3 regions of the Leptolyngbya sp. PL-A3 genome follow, and region 3 is predicted to be linked to each of the others. Evidence: riboswitches for the same ligand, from Rfam matches in the RefSeq annotation. Region 3 holds a riboswitch; each other region holds the start of a gene.
The links. Region 3 has a riboswitch for cobalamin ahead of NDI52_RS12455 (CbtB-domain containing protein). Riboswitches for the same ligand answer to the same signal wherever they lie in the genome.
Positions count from the first base shown of each region.

Region 1: it holds a riboswitch for cobalamin, as region 3 does, so the genes downstream of both, NDI52_RS16430 (sirohydrochlorin chelatase) here and NDI52_RS12455 (CbtB-domain containing protein) in region 3, are expected to answer to the same signal.
Region 2: it holds a riboswitch for cobalamin, as region 3 does, so the genes downstream of both, NDI52_RS21315 (hypothetical protein) here and NDI52_RS12455 (CbtB-domain containing protein) in region 3, are expected to answer to the same signal.

Region 1 is NZ_JAMPLB010000020.1:16,456-19,734, forward strand. It holds gene NDI52_RS16430 (sirohydrochlorin chelatase) at 176-1,261, opposite strand; cobalamin riboswitch at 1,296-1,459, opposite strand; gene cysC (adenylyl-sulfate kinase) at 1,752-2,300, shown strand; gene NDI52_RS16440 (class III extradiol ring-cleavage dioxygenase) at 2,376-3,155, opposite strand.
Region 2 is NZ_JAMPLB010000031.1:81,908-85,186, forward strand. It holds gene NDI52_RS21305 (class I SAM-dependent methyltransferase) at 1-155, opposite strand, end outside; gene NDI52_RS21310 (fatty acid desaturase) at 159-992, opposite strand; gene NDI52_RS21315 (hypothetical protein) at 1,293-1,748, opposite strand; cobalamin riboswitch at 2,012-2,156, opposite strand; gene NDI52_RS21320 (hypothetical protein) at 2,208-2,399, shown strand; gene NDI52_RS21325 (Uma2 family endonuclease) at 2,508-3,161, shown strand.
Region 3 is NZ_JAMPLB010000013.1:72,522-75,800, forward strand. It holds gene NDI52_RS12450 (hypothetical protein) at 146-1,000, opposite strand; cobalamin riboswitch at 1,346-1,490, shown strand; gene NDI52_RS12455 (CbtB-domain containing protein) at 1,525-1,710, shown strand; gene NDI52_RS12460 (hypothetical protein) at 1,951-3,096, shown strand; gene NDI52_RS12465 (PAS domain S-box protein) at 3,193-3,279, opposite strand, start outside.

The DNA of each region.
Region 1 (3,279 bases), on a different contig from region 3:
CGCGGTTTTCGGGCATCAAAGCCAAGAGTTCACGCCCGTAGGGCGTGAACTCTTGGCTTTGATGCCCATACTGAGAATTGCTGACAACAATTCACGATGGATGCATCAATCGTCTTTGAGTGCATGAATTGTTGTGCGGCGCAGCCACACAACAATTCACGACGGGAGTTCGGTACTAAGGAACTTGCCAGATTCGCTCATGGTACTTTGCTGGCTCAGCATAAGGATCTGGTGCCGGAGCACCATGGTCATGGCCGTGATTATGACTATGGTTATGACTATGTCCATGGCTATGGCCGTGGTCGTGGCTATGCCCATGATTGTGTCCATGGTCATGATTATGGCCGTGGCTGTGACCTGCTTCTACAGCCGCTAAGCGGAACTTGCACATCTCACAGTTCATGGCGACCTGTCCTAATTGGGTTTCGATTTCTCGCTCCCGTAGAATGCTGAACAGGTGAGGGTGCAATCCCATTTCTGGGAGGCAAATCGTTGGGATGTCGGGGAACTGTGTTTGCTGTTGGGCGGTGATGTCGTAGATTTTCTTCACCAGTACACCTGTAAACAAGAAGTACGGCAGAACAACGATGCGTTTGGGCTGATACAGTCGTGCTCGACGGAAGCCTTCCTCCAGACGCGGGTGGGTAATGCCAATGAAGCAGACCTCAACGGTGTTATAGCCGCTGCCTTCCCAGAGAACGCGAGCCATTTTGTATACGTCGCCGTTGGCATCGGGGTCGCTAGCTCCACGACCGACGAATAGCAAAACGGTGTCTTCCCGGGCAATACCCTGAGGGTTCCATTCGGGCTTATCGAGTTCTTCGAGGCGCGATCGCCACAAATCCAAAATGCCCGGCGCGATACCAAAGTGCCGCCCATAGTGGAACTTCACCTGTGGATGCTGTTGCCGAGCGCGATCTAACTCGTTGGTGATATCGAACTTGTTGTGACGGGCCGCAAACAGCAACACCGGCAGCACCGACAAATCGGTGTACCCCAACTTCACGCACTCATCCACACCCTGCTGAATTGACGGCTCGGTCAGTTCTAAAAAGCACGGAATAATGGGGCGAGAGGTGTCCAACTGTTGGTAAGCAGCGGCAAAATCGAGCAAGCCCTGGCGGCCCGCTTCATCGCGGCTACCGTGGCCTACTAGCAGGAGGGGACGATTTTCGGGAAGAGGGGGGAGAGCGATCGCCGTATCAATCGCCACATCAATTTCTGACAAGGAAGGGGTAACCGTTGAAAGCAAATGGGACATAAAACGAGGACTCTCTCCTGTGCAACGCAGGATATAGAGTGAAAAGGCTCCAGGCAGGCATTCTGGCTAAGGGAATGAAAATGAAAACCAGGACAGTGGGTATCACTATGGCAGTTTTTCCATTCATCATCCCATCACAGCTGCGGCACAGCGCCGGATTTGCACCGACCTTTCCCCACCTGTGGCTGTTCACGTTTGCCCCGTTATCTTAGCCCAAATAGCTTGACTCATACTCTTCGCTTGATACCACCAAACTTCAGAAACCCAATTTTGCCGCTGTGAGCGGCGGCAAAATTGGGTTTCTGAAGTTTGATACAGTCTTCCTGACAAACAGTTGGGTCGTGCGAAGCAATAACGATAGTCTGTTTGGTTGGCTGGCACGGCCCTATGGGCCAAAAAATCAACCGGACGGGCTCTTCTGGACGCTGAGAGCATCGGCTTCTAGAATATGAGGTTGAACTTGACCCGTCGGCGAGGAGCGAAAACAATGATGCAACAGCGTGGTGTAACGGTCTGGTTTACAGGATTGAGTGGTGCAGGAAAAACCACGATTCGGATGGCCGTAGAGAAAGCACTGCGCGATCGCCATCTCAAGGTTGAGGTTTTGGATGGCGATATTGTGCGCCAGAACTTGACCCGAGGGCTAGGCTTTAGCAAGGAAGACCGCGATGAAAACATCCGCCGTATCGGGTTTGTGGCCCATCTGTTGAGCCGGAATGGGGTAATTGTGCTGGTGTCTGCGATTTCACCCTATCGCAACACCCGTGAAGAGGTGCGTCAGAAAATTGGTGATTTTGTTGAGGTGTATGTCAACGCCCCCCTGTCAGTTTGCGAAGAACGGGATGTCAAAGGGCTTTACAAGAAGGCAAGAGCTGGGGAAATCAAGCAGTTCACGGGTATTGATGACCCTTATGAGGCACCCCTAAACCCCGAGGTGGAGTGCCACACTGACCAGGAAACCCTGGAGGAAAGTACGGCAAAAGTTCTCGACTATCTGCAACAGGCCGGTTATCTGTCTGAAGCTTCGATAGCGGTTTAACCTCCAATCGCATTCTGCCTATTGAGCACAAAACACCCCTATGGGGGCGTTTTGTGCTCAATAGGCAAAGACAGGTTAGTTGAAAGCGTAGGCTGCCATGCTCAGAGATCCATAGGTGTATCCCTGATGAATCTGCTGACCTTTGGCCTGTTCTCCGCCTGCTCCCAGTGCCACAAATAGAGGCAGTAGATGTTCGTCTGTCGGGTGGCTTAAGGCAGCGTGAGGGGCAAGCGCTCGATAATCCAACAGCCGCTCCGTAGAGGAGAGGGCGATCGCTTCTGCTAACCAGCGATCGAACACCATAGCCCAATCTGCCGGGGATGTATTGTCCTGACCATCCAATGCTCCCAAATTATGGGTTACCGCACCACTTGCGAAGATTAAAACCCCTTCATCCCGCAATGGAGCCAGCACTTGTCCTACTCGGAGGTGATGGGCTGGGCCAAGGTAGGGCTGAATGGAGAGCTGGGTGACAGGAATGTCAGCTTCAGGATAAACGAGCAAAAGCGGATTCCATGCCCCGTGGTCTAGACCACGAGAGGGGTGAATATCAGCTTGAAATCCAGCATCCACCAGGCGTTGGGATACCTGTCTTGCCAGCTCAGGCGCACCTGGGGCTGGGTAGCGCAGCCGATACAGCGCTTCTGGAAAGCCGTTGAAGTCATGAATTGTTTTGGGCTGCGGCGCGGCACTTACCATCGGATACGGTGTCTCCCAATGGGCAGAAACCGCCAGAATGGCTTTTGGCCTGGGCAATTCTGTCGCGAGACGACGCAAAAAATCTTGCGTTGGCCCAGTTCGTATCGGCAGATCAGGCGCACCGTGGGAGATAAAGAGCGACGGCAGACGTTGCATAAAATCCGACCTCAAACACAAAAAATAAGCTAGAGATACTGGTAGATAATTTCATCTGCAATTATTCTAACACGTACTATCGCGGTATTTAAGGAGGTTTCTGCATAAGAATTTATCTAGAATG
Region 2 (3,279 bases), on a different contig from region 3:
TTGGGATTTGTAACGGTCAAATCGCCATTATCAACCAGGCTCAGTAGTTGATAGAGATAGCGTTCACCCTGGGGTAGACGGCTGAGGCGATCGCCCCACTCCGCACTCTCGGGAGTTAATGCAGCGACCTTCTCGGGTACCTGAATTCCAGTCATAAATCACCGTCCATTGGCTTTTGCAGGATTGACCGTTTTGACGTGGGTGGCTAACCCAAGCATCTCCATCAAGCGAATGGTGTACCAGACAATATCAATCTCCCACCATCGCTGACCATACTGTGCGGACGACTGTACCGCATGGTGGTTATTGTGCCATCCTTCGCCAAAGGTCAAAAGAGAAACCCACCAGCAATTGGTCGACGTATCTTCTACGTCATAGCTGCGGTAACCCAGTTTGTGGCAAACGCTATTTACAAAACAGGTGCTATGAAAGCCAACGAATAAACGCACAAAAATGCCCCAGACGACAAAGGGCATCCCGCCAATCGCGTAGAGAACTAGCCCTAAAGCCACTTGCAGGGGAATATATTGCCGATGGCAAAACTGATAGAACCGATCATCCGCAATATCCTTGGTAAAGCGAGGGAGTTCGCTTTTACCAGGAACCTCATGCATCAACCAGCTAATGTGGCTCCACCAAAAACCTTTGGTTGAATCATGGGGATCCGCATCCTGGTCAGCATATAAATGGTGCATCCGGTGGTAGCCAACCCAACCTTTCACGCCACCCTGGCCCGCCAATGTGCCACAGAACACAAAGAAGTATTCCAGGGCTTTGGGCACGCGAAAACTGCGGTGGGTGGCGAGGCGATGGAAGCCTAACGAAATACCCAGACCAATCGTAAGCCAGTGCAGCAGAACCGCAACGCCGATGGCAGACCAACTAAAGTATTGCGGAATGAAAGCTAAGAGCACCCCTAAATGCACAACGACCGTTCCTGCAATGACAGGCCAACGAGGGCGGGGTACTGAATCTAAATGGGCATTAACCATGCAAGCAATCTCAAATCTAATTTCTACAGAGAACTAATATTCAGCGGCACATAAACACTGAACCGTGAGCATTTTAAGTGATGTACTTAAAAAGCCCCTCTATTGTCACGGTCTTAAAGATAGAAAAAACCTGGGTTAGGACAGAGAAGCCTCTTTTCGCAAAGCGCACATTGTTGAATCCGGTGAGCCCTCTCTCAAAACTTTTACTCTTGTAATACTCTTGTAAAACTCTTACTCCTCAGACTGGGTCTGGGTGTTTTTAGTTTCCAAAGACTGGGATGATTCTTCAATTTGTCCGGATCATGGTACCCTCCGTTCGAATGAAACACCGATCTGAAACTCGTCCCACCGCTGCCGAAGCTGGGTGTAAGCTTCGACTGGGGCGATCGCCAGATTCTTTAACTGCATCACCTGCACGTCTCCATTTCCCCGGAGCCACAGCATAATCTCCTGCTCCGGCTCATAATCGGCCAGGGCTGCACTGAGGGTGATACACGTCTCCTCATCCACTTCCAATTGGCTTAAAAGCTCCAGAGCATAGGGAAGCGGCTGAAAGCAAATCTGATGATCGAGTAGATCACGGCTCCAATCGACTGGGGCATGAGTGGGTAACTCTACATCACAAGTCACCATCCCCCGACCATGCTGGAGAAAACCAGCGTAGGCAACGGCGGCGATCGCCAGAAAATTCTCACGGATAAATAGCGGTTGCCAATAATCTCCCTGTCTCTGCCAGGACAATTCTCGAATGCGCATGGTTACTTTACATCAAATGCTGTGCTTGCAAAATCTAGGATCTAACCGGGATTGTGTTGCCATTTTCCCGGTGAGAGCTGATAGCTCAGAACTAGAGGAACCGCGAGTTTACAGGGCATGTAAGGGTGCGATCGCCCATCCCCAGATCCAAATTTTGGAACTCTCGATCAAAGCAGTGCAGCGATGCTCCCCTTGCGAAAGAGCCAGCATTGACGGAGCCAAACACAGACAAACCTAACCTGACCATCTGTACCTCGCAGATAGATGAATCAAACAACATCGGCGGGCATTCTGACTTAGAGATCAAAGACCCCATCACAGCTGCGGGACAGCGTCGGGTTCACACCGAACTTTCCCCGTTACCTCTGGCGGCTGCTCCCCACCAGAACCGATCTCTATACGATACGAGATTTACGCAAAAATAAAAACTGCTCTCCTGGTTTATCAGCAATTCTCATTGTGTCGTTAAACAGCTTGGTAGGGGCGGGTTTAGCAGTTAACTCTGGCCTGTGCTGTTACTCTCTGGCAAAACCCGCCCTGGCTGCGATCGCACAACCTGTGGAAAGGGCGGGTTTGAAGAACATCCCTGATGGTGCTGATCGAATAATGACAAAACCCGCCCCCACAGTTCAGGATGGCGATCGGTTCTAAATGGCTCTTTGCAAAAATGAGAATTGTTGCTGGCTTATAAACCTTCCTGGCGTATGGCTGACGGGGGCGATCGCTCCTACCATAGAAACAAATGAACCGTGTCGTACAATGGTGAACCTCTCTTCAGAAAAGCCATTATCGTCGCAGCCTGCTTTGGCGGAGAAGCGGGTGTCGTTGCGGGTCAGTTGGGATGGGTATGAAGCGATTTTGGAGGCGTTGGGGGGCGATCGCTCGGCTCAACTTACCTACTACGAAGGCACTCTAGAAATTATGACGCCCCTGGAGGCCCATGAGAACTCCAGCGATTTGATTGGTGACTTTATCAAAATATTGGTGGAAGAGACCAATCTCACGATTAAAAGCATGGGTTCGACCACTCTCAAGCGCTTGGGATTACAAGCAGGTGCCGAGCCAGATCGAGGGTTCTATATTGCCAACGAACCCAAGGTTCGAGGTAAAACCGTGGATCTAAATACAGATCCCCCGCCTGACCTGGTTGTGGAAGTCGATATTACTCACACCGATATTGACAAGAATGCTCTTTATGCAGAGCTTGGGATTCCTGAGTTTTGGCGCTACGACGGGAAAACGCTGACTATTTACCAACTTCAAAACGGCCAGTATCAGGAAGTTCCCAGCAGTCCCACGTTCTCATGGGTGCCTAAGCGTGTGTTTTACGAGTTTCTACAAAACTGTGCCCAGCAGGGGGAAACTCAGGCCAAGCGCAGTCTGCGGCAATGGATTCGAGAGAACCTGATCTAGAAAGTTAGCTCAGCCTCACAAGACACCGGGTTTCTTCTGGAGCGCAGCAACAAATCTCTGTCACCCCACAGAAGAAACCCAGGCTCTGCCCCACTGCCCCAGTTCCAACGCGAACGTC
Region 3 (3,279 bases):
CCAGATTTACAGCGCTTTTCAAACGCTGTAAATGGGTGAAGTGAAACAGGAAACTACAGTTTCCCGTTTCACTTCACCCATTCAAAAAATGTCTTAATTGTGTGTGTCCATCATGCACACGCAATTAAAGACGGGATACATCGCTTTAGGAGACGTTCACCCAGAACTCTGCTGTGATAATCTCACCGTTTCGGTTGAACTGTCCCCATAATTTGTACCGTCCTGGTTCAGGAAATTGGGTGTGAAACTGCACCTGGCCAGTCGTTTCATCAACTGCATGGGCGTGGATGTAATTGGCTCTAGTTAAGGGAGTAGATTGCCGTATGATGACCAAATGCCCACCTTCACCCAGGTAGGGTTGCAAGTCTGTCACTGGCTGACGATCCAGATCGCTCAGGTGGAAGGTCAGTGTCATATCTTGGCCTGCTGCCACTGTGTCCTCTGAAAGCTCTAGATGAACGTGGGTATTGGCAATTGTCTGGGTGCGATCGAAATGGATATCAGGTGGTGGTTGAACGTCTCCTGTAATCTCAGTGGTTAACACCGAAACCTGCTCTGGGTGTCCGCTAGGTTTGTAATCACTGAATAGAGTGTAGCCTCCAGCTTTGGGAAACCGTGCCTGCACTTCAAAGAGCCCATTACCCTGATACTGAGGATGTAAATGATTGAAAAATTGCAGATCGTTGCTGACGACAATCAGGTGCATTATTTTTTCCTGAAACGTGTCGAATTGGGCGATCGCCTCCCCTTTTCCATCCTGAATATGAATGCCTAAATTGATAGCCTGATTGGGAACAGGCGTATCCGTCATAATCAATTTTGCTTGAGCAACATCTTCCTCCACTGCATGGCTACTGTGAGCATTGGAGCTTGTTCCATGAGCATCTGAGTGTTGTTCTGTGGATGGTGTAGTTGCTGTTTGCTGCGTGTTTAATGACGAGCAGCTTTGAATCAGGGTGAGAGTTGCGACTGTAGCGATCGCGGTCAAAAAACGATTCATACGTACCTCCTACCAGTAACGGCTTGGATTGTGGAAATCATGTCTTTGTCAGGCTCGACATCAAGCCTGCATGGGTTGTAGCAATTGGGAAATTGTTGTTTTAGAAGGTTTCAGGCGATCGCTCTGGCACCGATGACATGACTCTAAACGCTACAGTTCACTGGAGAGTCAAGCTTTAACCACCCAGATCCTTTATCATCGTGACGAAGCACGGGTACGGTCTTAGACTTACGCATGGTTGTGTGGTGTGCGAGGTTCACCACACAACCATGCGTAAGTCCTAATTGAGTGGGGCGGCTTATGAATCTTAACGACGGTGGGGAGTAGAGGTGGTAATCTAAAGATTGCTTAACGAGTGAATTCGGTTCTAGTGGGGCTCAGCCACTAGAAGCAATGGGGAAAATTCGGTGCGAATCCGATGCTGTCCCGCAACTGTGATGGGCTTTTGACGCTCTAAGCCAGGATGCCCGCCGAACCTTTTATGCCTGTCAGCGTCCTGTCAACCAATCTGCGAGGTACAGAGCATGGTCAATACAGCTTCAGTCTGGAAACGTACACAACAAATTACGCTGTCTCTTCCTGTGCAAGCAAGTCTGCTTACCGGGTTGTGTATGTTAACCCTGTGGACGTTCTACTTCTCGACCTATCCTCCTGCCCACAATGCCGTCCACCAGACCCGCCACGATACGTTGGGCGTAGCGTGCCACTAGGGTTTGGCTGAAAAGTTGTTTTCTCGTGTGCGAAGGGCACGAAAGAATAGCCTTTCTAGCTAACTTTACGTCTAGGCTCATGGGTTGAATTTAGGAAGTCGCAGTTCTCTAAGAACTGCGACTTTTAAGGTTCGATCGCCTTTGGGCAGGCGACGCTCGCAACATAAATTCTGGTGCAGCACATGGGTCGGCTGAACGATAGCCTAACGATTCAGTTATCAAGCTTTCTGGCGTAGTTCTATGAGATTTGCTAAATATTTTGGATTGTTCCTGGTAGCCAATGCTGCCAGTCTATTGTGTTGGCTATGGAGCTCGTCAATCGCTGTATCCCAATCTACCCTACAGTTACAGACAACGCCGCCCCTAAATCAGGTCATTCCGGCAACGGAGCCCGTGCAATTGACGTTGCAGGCTATGAACGCCCAGCAACAACCGCTGACGGATGCTAAGATACAGCTCCGCTTGTTAGCCCCGGCGAAAACGCCCTGGCTATCATCTGATTTCCCCATTGTGGAAGGGACGACATTGTTGGATATGGAGGCGATCGCCCCATCGGGCACCCTCCAGTTTGAACAAACTCTACCCATTCGGGGTACTTATTATCTGGAGGCAAAGGTCACACCCCAACGCGCTGGGGATTTTGAACCCGTCGAGCAGACCCTGTCATTCTCAGTACCTGAAAATCCTGTAAAGTACCGCAACGTCGCTATTTTGGCGGCTATTTTACTGGTAGCAGGTTTGGGAAGCGGTTGGGTGCTAGGCGGTGATCAGTCTCTGCAAGATGGCGAGATGGCCCCTAGGCCTGTGCGTATGTTGTTGAGTGGGGGATGCGTGGTGGCGATCGCCATTCTGCTGGTGATCAACATCAGTGCGGAGCTGACAGAGCACCATGACCATGCCAGCACGGCTTCAGCTTCCATCCCTGCCACCCAAACATCTGAAGGAATTCAAGTGGAATTGTCGGGCGATACCCTGGCTATGGTCGGGCAACTCGCTCCCCAGACCGTGCAAGTTACCGATGCAACAACAAAAATCCCGCTTACTGATGTTGCCGTAAAAATCCAAATTAATTCTCTGGAGCACAATGAGCGGGTTTTCACATTTGAAGGTTTTCCGGATGCAACGGGTCAGTTGACGTGGCAACCACAATTTTTTGATGGCGCGCCTCACCAGGTGATCGCAACTGTCTTACCAGGCAACTTCTCTCGCTCTTTCCAACCGATTCAAGTTGCCCATGAAGTAGACGTTCATGGGGTTGCGCCACCTCTCTATATCCGTTTTATTACGTTGATTTATTTCACGGCTATCTTTGTTGCGGCTTTAATCGGAGGGCTATTTCTGCGTCGTCGACACAGTTCACAACCCTTCCACTCATCCGTTGTTTGATCCATTTTTGGCAAACTCTCAAGAAATTCAAAGCTTCTTTTATATAGCTACAGCCAGAAGCAGGAGTGGTGGCTTTGCGAGCACTCCTGCTTCTGTTTACTCAGTTTCATGCAGGGTAGATTGCCGCATAACGGGCAATTTTACCGTCAGGATGGCACCTTGATTCTCTCCCAAACTCTCTGC